One region of the Marinobacter liaoningensis genome, then DNA from elsewhere that is predicted to be linked to it. Evidence: predicted binding sites of a transcription regulator. Region 1 holds the regulator's gene; each other region holds the start of a gene.
What was found. Region 1 encodes sigma-54, which starts transcription at its own class of promoters, with help from an activator protein. Its sites were predicted from a motif close to ANTGGCATNNANNTTGCTNT; they were not measured.

Region 1 (3,279 bases):
GTCTCCACTCTCTTGGGTGTCACTCAGTTGCAGCGGTCATGCGTTCATAAAGCGTGGTGGCATCATCGCACTGGCGAAGTCCATCGCAGAAAACCCGTTCGTTGAACTTTTCCGCCAGCTGGCTGAGCAGTTCCAGGTGCTCACTGGTGGCCTCTTTGGGAACAACGAGGGCAAATACGAGGTCGACGGGCTGGTTATCAATGGCGTCGAACTCGATGCTCTCTTCGAGCGTCATCAGAACGCCCACCACATGGTCCAGTCCCTCCAGGCGGCAATGGGGTATGGCAATGCCTTGGCCGATTCCGGTGCTGCCGAGGCGCTCACGGGACACCAGATTGTTGAAGATCTGGGTCTCGCTGAGAGAATCGTCGTGCCGGTGAATCTGTTCGGCAATGAATTCCAGTACCCGTTTCTTGCTCGAGGCGGGTATCCGGCACAAAGTCAGCTCCGGCGCAAGGATGTTATCTATGGTCAGGGATGTGTCGCTCATGAATCGACTGCATTTCCGTAAAAAAAAGGCTGCGGCAGGTTATCCATGCCGCAGCGCGATGAGATGACATGCATGAAAACGGTCGGTTAACGAGCGCCGTTTCCGTGCATCCGGTCTACATTCTTTTCCTTGTGCTTGAGGATCTGGCGGTCCAGCTTATCAATCAGCCCGTCAATCGCTGCGTACATGTCCTCGTTTTCTGCCTTTGCGTGAATATCACCACCAACCACGTGCAACGTTGCTTCCGCCATCTGACGCACCTTTTCCACCTGCAGGGTAACCTGGCAGTTACTGATATGGTCAAAGTGACGCTCGAGTTTCTCGAATTTTTCTGAGACGTAATCCTTGAGTGCGGGAGTCAGTTCTACGTGATGGCCTGAAATGTTGAGTTGCATAGGCGTCTCCTGTTGTCATCATGCCGGTCCCAACGGGGCCGGGCCTGAGGGCTGGCGCACACTGCGCCGGCAAAGTTTGGCTCGGGGGAGCGCTGTTTTCGACAGTGCGCCCCTAAACCAGTCTTTTTCTCTCGTTAGAGGGTGGAATATGCATCGCTTCCCGGTATTTGGCGACGGTCCGACGGGCCACCTTGATACCCTGTTCCCCTAGCATGGTCGCAATTTTGCTGTCGCTCAACGGCTTTTTCGGTGTCTCGGCCGCTATCAGTTTCTTGATCATTGCACGGATGGCTGTTGATGAACATTCGCCGCCTTCATCGGTACTGACGTGGCTCGAGAAAAAGTACTTCAGCTCGAAAATACCCCGCGGTGTGTGCATATACTTCTGCGTGGTGACCCGGGAAATTGTCGACTCGTGCATTTCTACCGCCTGCGCTATGTCTGAGAGGATCAGTGGCTTCATGGCCTCTTCGCCGTGATCCAGAAAACCCTGTTGGTGCTCGACAATGCGTGTCGCCACTTTCAGCAAGGTTTCATTGCGGCTCTGCAGGCTCTTGATAAACCATTTGGCTTCCTGCAGCTGATCCCTCAGGTAGGTGTTATCAGCACTGCTGTCTGCCCGTCTTATAAGAGAAGCATAGCTCGCATTGACGCGGATGCGTGGTGCAATCTCAGGATTTAGTTCAACCCGCCATCTGCCGTTGTGTTTGCGGACGATGACATCGGGAATGACGTAATCCGGTTCGGCGCGGTCAATCACATCGCCCGGGCGCGGATTCAGCCCGGTAATCAGGGCCAGAACATCACGCAGCTGATCTTCCTTGAGTCGGCTTCGGCGCAATAACTGGGCGTAGTCCCGGTTGCCCAGCAGGTTAATGTAGTGAGTGATCACAAGGCGTGCCTGGGCAAGCCAGGGCGTTTCGGGCGGTAACTGGTTCAGCTGGATGAGCAGGCATTCCTGCAGGTCCCGGGCAAAGACACCGGGCGGGTCAAAATGCTGCAGGCGATGAAGGACTGCCTCCACTTCATCCAGTTCCAGTGGGTCTTCCTCGGTTTCATCCAGCAGTCCTGCGTGGATGTCGTCCAGTGGGCTGGTCAGGTAGCCTCGCTCGTTCACTGCATCCATCAGGGCATGGGCAATGGCCTGATCCCGTTCGCTCAGCGGCGTCAGGTTCAATTGCCATTCAAGGTGATCCTGCAGGGTTTCACTCGGGGAGTTGCGGGTTTCGAAGTCGTGATCGTTCTCGTCTTCGTTTCGGGCGGCCGGGGCAGGGGCTGACTGATAGATGTCGTCCCAGGCGGTGTCGACGGGAAGATCGTCGGGGATGTTATCGGGAATCTCGTTTTCCGAGGCCCAGTCTGGTCCGTTTTCCGATTCATCCCAGTCGGTATTGGCGTCAGTACCGGAATCGGCCGTCGTTTCCGCTGCGGACTCCTCCTGACCGCGCTCGTCGTCACTCGACGCCGCTTCGGCCTGATCGTCGTCTTCCGAGGTTTCCAGCATCGGGTTGGACTCCAGAGCCTGCTGGATTTCCTGTTGAAGATCGAGGGTGGATAGCTGTAGTAGCCGGATCGCCTGTTGCAGCTGGGGCGTCATGGTCAGGCTCTGACCCAGCTTTAACTGTAAGGAGGCTTTCATAACCATGGTTCAGGATCCGTCACTCATCAGGCGCTGTAATACCCTAAGTTCAATAAAAAATTGTTGTATGCCGGTTACTTGCCGTTACCAAAAAATGCCCTAGCAAGTTCTTTGCCGAGTTTACTTGCTCGGGTTCATCAACACAATCGGGCAGCGGTTATCACAGTCGGAATTCGTTACCGAGGTAGACCTCTTTTACTTGCTGGTTCGCAAGAATGGTTTCCGAATTGCCAGAGGCAATGATGTGGCCGCCCGATACAATGTACGCCGTCTCACAGATGTCCAGCGTTTCCCGGACATTGTGGTCCGTAATCAGTACCCCGATGCCCTTGTCCCGCAGGTGACGGATAATGTGCTTGATATCGCTCACCGAAATCGGGTCAACGCCGGCAAAGGGTTCGTCCAGCAGGATAAAAGCGGGTTCCATGGCCAGTGCCCGGGCTATTTCCACGCGCCGGCGCTCACCGCCTGACAGCGCCATGCCTACACTGTCGCGGATGTGGGTAATGTGGAATTCTTCCAGCAGCTCTTCCAGGCGACTTTCCCGGTCAGCCCGACTCATACCCTTACGGGTTTCGAGGATCGCCATAAGGTTGTCCCGGACTGTCAGCTTCCGGAACACAGAAGCCTCCTGAGGCAGATAGCCAATTCCTTTCCGGGCCCGGCCATGCATGGGCAGCGGTGTAACGTCCTGGCTGTCGATCATGATGCGGCCGCGGTCAGCGGGAACCAGTCCGACGATCATGTAGAAGCAG
Region 2 (3,279 bases), 1.6 Mb from region 1:
GCTTGAGGGAGGCCGCGCGCAGGGTTTCACCCAGCAGGTTGGGGTAGTGCTCGACCGGCGCAACCGATGAATGCGCGAACAGTTCCGGGAACAATCGCATCATCATTCGGCGATTCTCGAGCATGTAGGACACCCCACTGGGGCATCGCAGGTTGTCCTCCAGCACGTAGAAATCGCCGTCGTTGTTGCGAATCAGGTCGATCCCGGCAATGTGCGAGTACAGGTTGCGCGGCAGCTTCAGGGCCTGCATCCCGGGTTGGTACTGGGGGTTGGCAAACACCTGTTCGGCGCTGATGACGCCTGCCTTGACGATATCGTATTCGTGGTAGATGTCGAACAGGAACCGATTGAGGGCATGCACCCGCTGGCGCAGGCCAGTCTGAAGCTTGTGCCAGTCACTGGCGGAGATGACCCGTGGAATGAGGTCGAACGGGATCAGCCGGTCGGCGCCCTGATCTTCGCCGTAGACGTTGAAGGTGATCCCCAGGCGCTGGAACAGCACATCGGCTTCCCGTCGCTTTTCGGTGATCAGGGTTTCGTCGGAATTGATCAACCACTGCTCGAGCATTCGGCAGTGGGGCCTTACCTTGTTGTTCTGATCGAACAGTTCGTCAAACAGGCCTTGCTCGGGTGTCTGAATCAGCATGGGTGCGCTCATCTCCTTCAACGGCGCCGGTGGCGTTGGCGCCTGGTAAGGTAAAAGGCAGCAAAAGGTGGGCCAGTCGTTGTGGTTATTCTTAAGTGCCTGTTTTAAGGAAAGGAGAGGGGGGCGGTTCTGTCAATTCGGGCGATCAAACGCAAGCAGGCGACCGGATGGTCGCCTGCTGCGAAACGCTTCACAAACGGGTCGGGTTATTCGACCGCAGTGGCACCAATGCGGTGGATGCTGACGTCAGCGCCGTTGAACTCTTCTTCCTCGGTCAGGCGCAGGCCGGAGATCGCGTTGATCACGCCGTACACCACCAGGCCGCCAATGAACGCGATGGCAACGCCGGCCACGGATCCGATGATCTGGGACATCAGGCTGACGCCGCCCAGACCACCCAGGCTTTCCTGGCCGAAAATGCCACAGGCGATGGCGCCCCAGACCCCACAGACACCGTGCAGGGGCCAGACACCCAGAACGTCATCCAACCGCTCGATTTTGTCCTGAGCCCATTCGAACAGGTAAACGAAGATGGCGCCGGCAACGCCGCCGGTGATCAGCGCACCAACCGGGTGCATCAGGTCGGAACCTGCACAGACAGCTACCAGGCCGGCCAGTGGCCCGTTGTGGATGAAGCCCGGGTCCTTCCGGCCCAGGAACATGGACACCAGAATGCCGCCGACCATGGCCATCAGGCTGTTGACGGCCACCAGACCGCTGATGCCATCAAGGGTTTGCGCAGACATGACGTTGAAGCCGAACCAGCCCACGGTGAGGATCCAGGCGCCCAGCGCCAGGAAGGGGATATTGGACGGGGCAAACGCCACCACCCGACCGTTGCGGTAGCGACCGTTACGGGCGCCCAGCAGCAGGACCGCGGCCAGGGCAATCCAGCCACCCACGGCGTGCACTACAACGGAACCGGCGAAGTCGTGGAACGATGCACCAAACTGGTTCTCCAGCCAGCCCTGGAAGCCGTAGTTGCCGTTCCAGATCAGGCCCTCGAAGAAGGGGTAGACGAAGGCGACGATCAGCCCCGAAGCGACCAGCATGGGGTAGAACTTGGCCCGTTCGGCGATACCGCCCGAGACGATGGCCGGAATGGCGGCGGCGAAGGTCATCAGGAAGAAAAACTTGACCAGTTCATAGCCATTACCGGCGGTCAGCTCGGCGGCGCCGGTCATGAAGTGGCTGCCGTAGGCAACGTAATAACCGATGAAAAAGTACATGACGGCGGAGACGCCGAAATCGGTCATGATCTTGACCAGGGCGTTGACCTGGTTCTTGTGCCGCACGGTGCCCACTTCAAGAAAGGCAAAGCCGGCGTGCATGGCCAGTACCATGATGGCACCGATGAGAATAAACAGCGTGTTGGCGCTTTCGGTCAGGGTATGTACTGCACTCGTGATGTCCACGGGTTTTCGCTCCTGATTGTGTGTTGTCAGCCTCTGTCGGGCCTTGTATGCATTGACGAGGTGCATTTAAGCAAGAGGTGTTCCAAAACAATGCAAAATCAGTTGCGATAATCGGTTGGGGAGGCTTTGAGCGCGTCACCGCCCTCGCTTAGCGACTAAATAGCACCAATACAGTGCAAAAACGAATAATATGCACCGTATTGGCCGGTTTCGACCGGATTACCAGGTGATGCCGTCGCTGGCGGCTGGCGCGGGCGTGTTGTTGCGGGGCGATCCGGTGGCTGACTCGAAATCAATCACCGAGTCCGAACTGACGGATTCCGATTCAATCAGCTCCCTCAGTTCGATTTCCTGCTCCTGGAGAGGACCGGAGAGATCAATGATGATCTCTACGCGGCGGTTCCTGGCGCGGTTGTCCGTCGACGAGTTCGGAACCCGGGGTTCGGTGTCGGCCAGCCCCTTGACGGCCAGCCGGGTCGGGTCAACCTCTTCGGTCGCCAGCAGCGCATTCGCCACCGCGGCAGCCCTTGCCGCAGACAGATCCCAGTTGCTGTAGAAGCGGGAGGTGCGGATGGGCACGTTGTCGGTGTGGCCCTCCACGGTCAGTTCCCCCGGAATGTCGGCGAGTACGTCTGCCATCTCCAGCAGGAGTCCTTCGAACTCCCAGGTCAGGTCCGCCGAACCGGACGGGAAGGAACCTTTCTCCTCCACCCGGATAACAATTCGACGCTGGTCCTGATCGACGTTGATGCGGCCATCACGGATCGCCGTGTCGAGTACCGACATGATCCGGTCGGTGCTCTCATCCAGCTCTTCCTGCATGGCGGCCTCAATGGCCTGCTCCATGGGGCTGGTCAGGGTCTGCAGTTCCGGTTGTTCATCGGTGGTGGTCTGCCGGACCTCGTTGACCACCGTGGGTTCCGGCGGCGCCGGCGAGAACTTGTCGAAAATCGGGCTGGTGCCCTGGGGGATTTCCAGGGCTGGCACGTCACGCTGGACGCCAAAGGCCTTGGATAGTTCGCCCGCGATCTGCTTGAACTTCTGGGCGTCGATTTCGGAAAACGACAGCAGCAGCACGAAAAAACACATCAGCAGCGACATCAGGTCGGCAAATGTCACGACCCAGGCGGGAATACCCGGCTTTTCCTCTTCCGGTAACTCGTCCATGGCCTACCCGTTCGCGGTTTCCGGTTCGCCGACCTTGCTGCGTTCTTTCGG
Region 3 (3,279 bases), 170 kb from region 1:
GGGTGTTGAGTCCCACCACTGCAATGGAGCCGAACAGCAGGCACAGGATGCCGCCCATGACCGGAACCGGGATGGTCTGCAGGGCTGCGCCGAATTTGCCGACGAACGCCAGCACAATGGCGACGACCGCGGCCCACCACATCACCCGGGGGTTGAAGTTCTTGGTGAGCATGACGGCACCGGTGACTTCCGAGTAGGTGGTGTTGGGCGGTCCACCGAGCAGGGATGCTGCACTGGTTGCCAGGCCGTCACCGAGGAGCGTGCGGTGCAGGCCGGGCTTCTCGAGGTAGTTCTTGCGGGTGACGTTGCCGATGGCCAGAACATCACCAATGTGTTCGATGGCCGGCGCGATGGCGACCGGGATCATGAACAGGACGGCGCCCCAGCTGAATTCTGGGGTGACGAAGTTTGGCATGGCCAGCCAGGCCGCTTCCTGGATCGGCGTGGTATCGACAATGCCGGCAATGGCCGAAAGCACGTAGCCGGTGATGACCCCGAACATGATCGGAATCAGGCGAAAAATGCCCTTCGCCCAGACCGACATGACAATGGTCACGGCCAGTGAAGTCATCGCGATCCAGATGGCGGTATCGTATGGGATGAGCTGGGTGGCGCCGTCACCGGTACGGCCGGAGGCCATGTGTACGGCGACCGGGGCAAGGCCCAGGCCAATGGTCATGATGACCGGGCCAATCACTACCGGAGGCAGCAGGGCGCGGACAAACCCGGTGCCACGCAGGCGAACCAGTCCGCTGAGGAAGATGTAGAGAATGCCGGCCGCCATCAGGCCGCCGAGTGTCTCTTCCATGCCGAACTTGCCCTTGGAGGCAATCACCGGAGCAATGAAGGCAAAGGATGAGGCCAGGAAAATCGGGATCTGGCCACCGGTGACAATGTGAAAAATGATGGTGCCGAGACCGGCCGTAAACAACGCGACGTTCGGGTCCAGTCCGGTGATCAGGGGCATCAGCACCAGGGCACCGAAGGCGACCAACAGCATTTGCGAACCGGCGATGGCCTGTTTCCAGACCGGATCGTTGGTGTGGTCCTGCATGGTTATACGTCCTTCTGCTTGGTTCCGAAAATCTTGTCACCGGCATCACCAAGACCCGGAAGGATATAGCCTTTATCGTTCAGGTGGTCGTCAACCGAGGCGGTGTAAATAGACACATCCGGATGTTTCTCGAGCACCTTCTCGATGCCTTCGGGAGCCGCGACCAGTACCAGCGCCCGGATTTCGGTGCTGCCGGCTTTCTTCAGCAGGTCGATGGTGGAAATCATGGAGCCGCCGGTGGCCAGCATCGGGTCCACGATCAGCGCCATACGCTGATCCAGTTCGCCAACCAGCTTTTCCAGGTAGGTGCTGGCTTCCAGGGTCTCTTCGTTACGAATCTGGCCGACTACGCTCACGCGGGCCACCGGGATCAGGCTCAGAACGCCGTCGAGCATGCCGAGTCCGGCCCGCAGGATGGGGACGATGGTGATTTTCTTGCCATGGATTTGTTCAACGTTAACCGGCCCGGCCCAGCCTTCAATCGTCTTTTCCTGCAGATTGAAATCCTTGGTGGCTTCGTACGTCAGCAGGGCACCGACCTCCTGTGCCAGTTCACGAAAATTCTTGGTGCTGATGTCCGCCCGGCGCATCAGGCCGAGTTTGTGTCGGATCAGGGGATGTTTAACCTCGTGGATTGGCATGGGTCACCTGTGTGTCTGGTTTATCTGTCGGGGTTTTTGCAGCGCGTTCAAATGGCGCAAGGATACCGTATCTGAGGAGCAACGTCAGGCGACACCGGGAGAAAGCCTGGGGAAATCGGATAAGGAGTGGTACGGATCTTGCGATACCACCTCGAAACGGCGCCGCGGCGTCAGATTCTCGACCCTGAAACCCCTTCAGGCACAGCCTAGCGGAGAGCAGTCCGGCATGGACAGAGCATTGGTCCTTAACAACGTCAAATCCCTGACGCGGGGAAATCTGGGCATCCCGGTCATGTTGATGGGGCTGTTGGGCATGATGATCCTGCCCATGCCTGCGTTCCTGCTGGACGTCTTCTTCACCTTCAATATTACGCTGTCCATTGTCATCCTGCTGGTGTGTGTCTACGCCATGCGCCCCATGGAGTTTGCTTCCTTTCCGACGGTGCTGCTGGTGGCGACGCTCCTGCGACTGGCCCTGAACGTGGCGTCCACCCGCATTGTGCTGCTGGAAGGTCACGAAGGCGGCGACGCGGCGGGTAAGGTGATTGAATCCTTCGGTGCCGTGCTGATCGGCGGTAACTACGCGGTGGGGCTCGTGGTATTTGCCATCCTGATGATCATCAACTTCCTGGTGGTCACCAAGGGCGCGGGCCGCGTTTCCGAAGTCAGCGCCCGCTTTACCCTGGATGCCATGCCAGGCAAGCAGATGGCTATCGACGCCGACCTGAACGCCGGTTTGATTAACCAGGACGAGGCCAAACATCGCCGTTCAGAGATTGCTCAGGAAGCGGATTTCTACGGTTCCATGGACGGTGCCTCGAAATTCGTTAAGGGCGATGCCGTTGCCGGCCTGTTGATTCTTGCCATCAATATTATTGGCGGCGTCGCCATCGGCATGCTGCAGCACGATCTGACCTTCGGGTTGGCCATGCAGCGTTACGCATTGCTCACCATCGGTGACGGCCTGGTTGCCCAGATTCCCTCACTGCTCTTGTCCACCTCCGCGGCCATCATGGTCACCCGGGTGACCTCCAGCCAGGACATGGGCGGCCAGATTCTCAGCCAGATGTTCAGTGCGCCCAAGGCGCTGGCCATTGCGGCCGCGATCCTGATCATTCTTGGCCTGATTCCGGGGATGCCCCACGTGGCCTTCCTGGGTCTCGGCAGCCTCGCAGCGGCAGCGGCCTGGTACATCTGGACACATGATCGTCAGACGGTCGAGGAAGATGGTGTCTTCCCGGGCCGGGGCGGTGCCGCCGGCATGCCGCGCTCGACGGGGCAGGATCTGCCCCCCGGCGGGGATAGTGGTGGTGATCCGGGCCGGCAATTGCCCGCGCCGGGAGAGACCAAGGAGCTGGGTTGGGACGACGTCGCCACGGTCGACATCGTCGGGCTGGAAGTGGGGTACCGACTGATTCCCCTGGTAGACAAGTCGCAGGGTGGCCAGCTTCTGAGTCGGATCAAGGGGGTGCGCAAGAAACTGTCGCAGGATCTGGGCTTCCTGATGCCGTCGGTTCATATCCGCGACAACCTCGACCTGATGCCCAATGTTTACCGGATCACGCTCATGGGTGTGACCATTGC

Region 2: a site for sigma-54 is predicted at 2,129-2,148, ahead of KZO34_RS11760 (ammonium transporter). Genes of this name have one in related genera too.
Region 3: a site for sigma-54 is predicted at 1,821-1,840, ahead of flhA (flagellar biosynthesis protein FlhA). Genes of this name have one in related genera too.

Annotation. Positions count from the first base shown of each region.
Region 1 covers NZ_JAHXKI010000002.1:429,083-432,361, reverse strand. The annotation lists gene ptsN (PTS IIA-like nitrogen regulatory protein PtsN) at 20-490, opposite strand; gene hpf (ribosome hibernation promoting factor) at 577-885, opposite strand; gene KZO34_RS04255 (RNA polymerase factor sigma-54) at 998-2,530, opposite strand; gene lptB (LPS export ABC transporter ATP-binding protein) at 2,685-3,279, opposite strand, start outside.
Region 2 covers NZ_JAHXKI010000002.1:2,063,232-2,066,510, forward strand. The annotation lists gene KZO34_RS11755 (circularly permuted type 2 ATP-grasp protein) at 1-646, opposite strand, end outside; gene KZO34_RS11760 (ammonium transporter) at 853-2,061, opposite strand; gene KZO34_RS11765 (flagellar motor protein MotB) at 2,281-3,228, opposite strand; gene pomA (flagellar motor protein PomA) at 3,232-3,279, opposite strand, start outside.
Region 3 covers NZ_JAHXKI010000002.1:262,390-265,668, reverse strand. The annotation lists gene KZO34_RS03495 (uracil-xanthine permease family protein) at 1-1,054, opposite strand, end outside; gene upp (uracil phosphoribosyltransferase) at 1,057-1,695, opposite strand; gene flhA (flagellar biosynthesis protein FlhA) at 1,922-3,279, shown strand, end outside.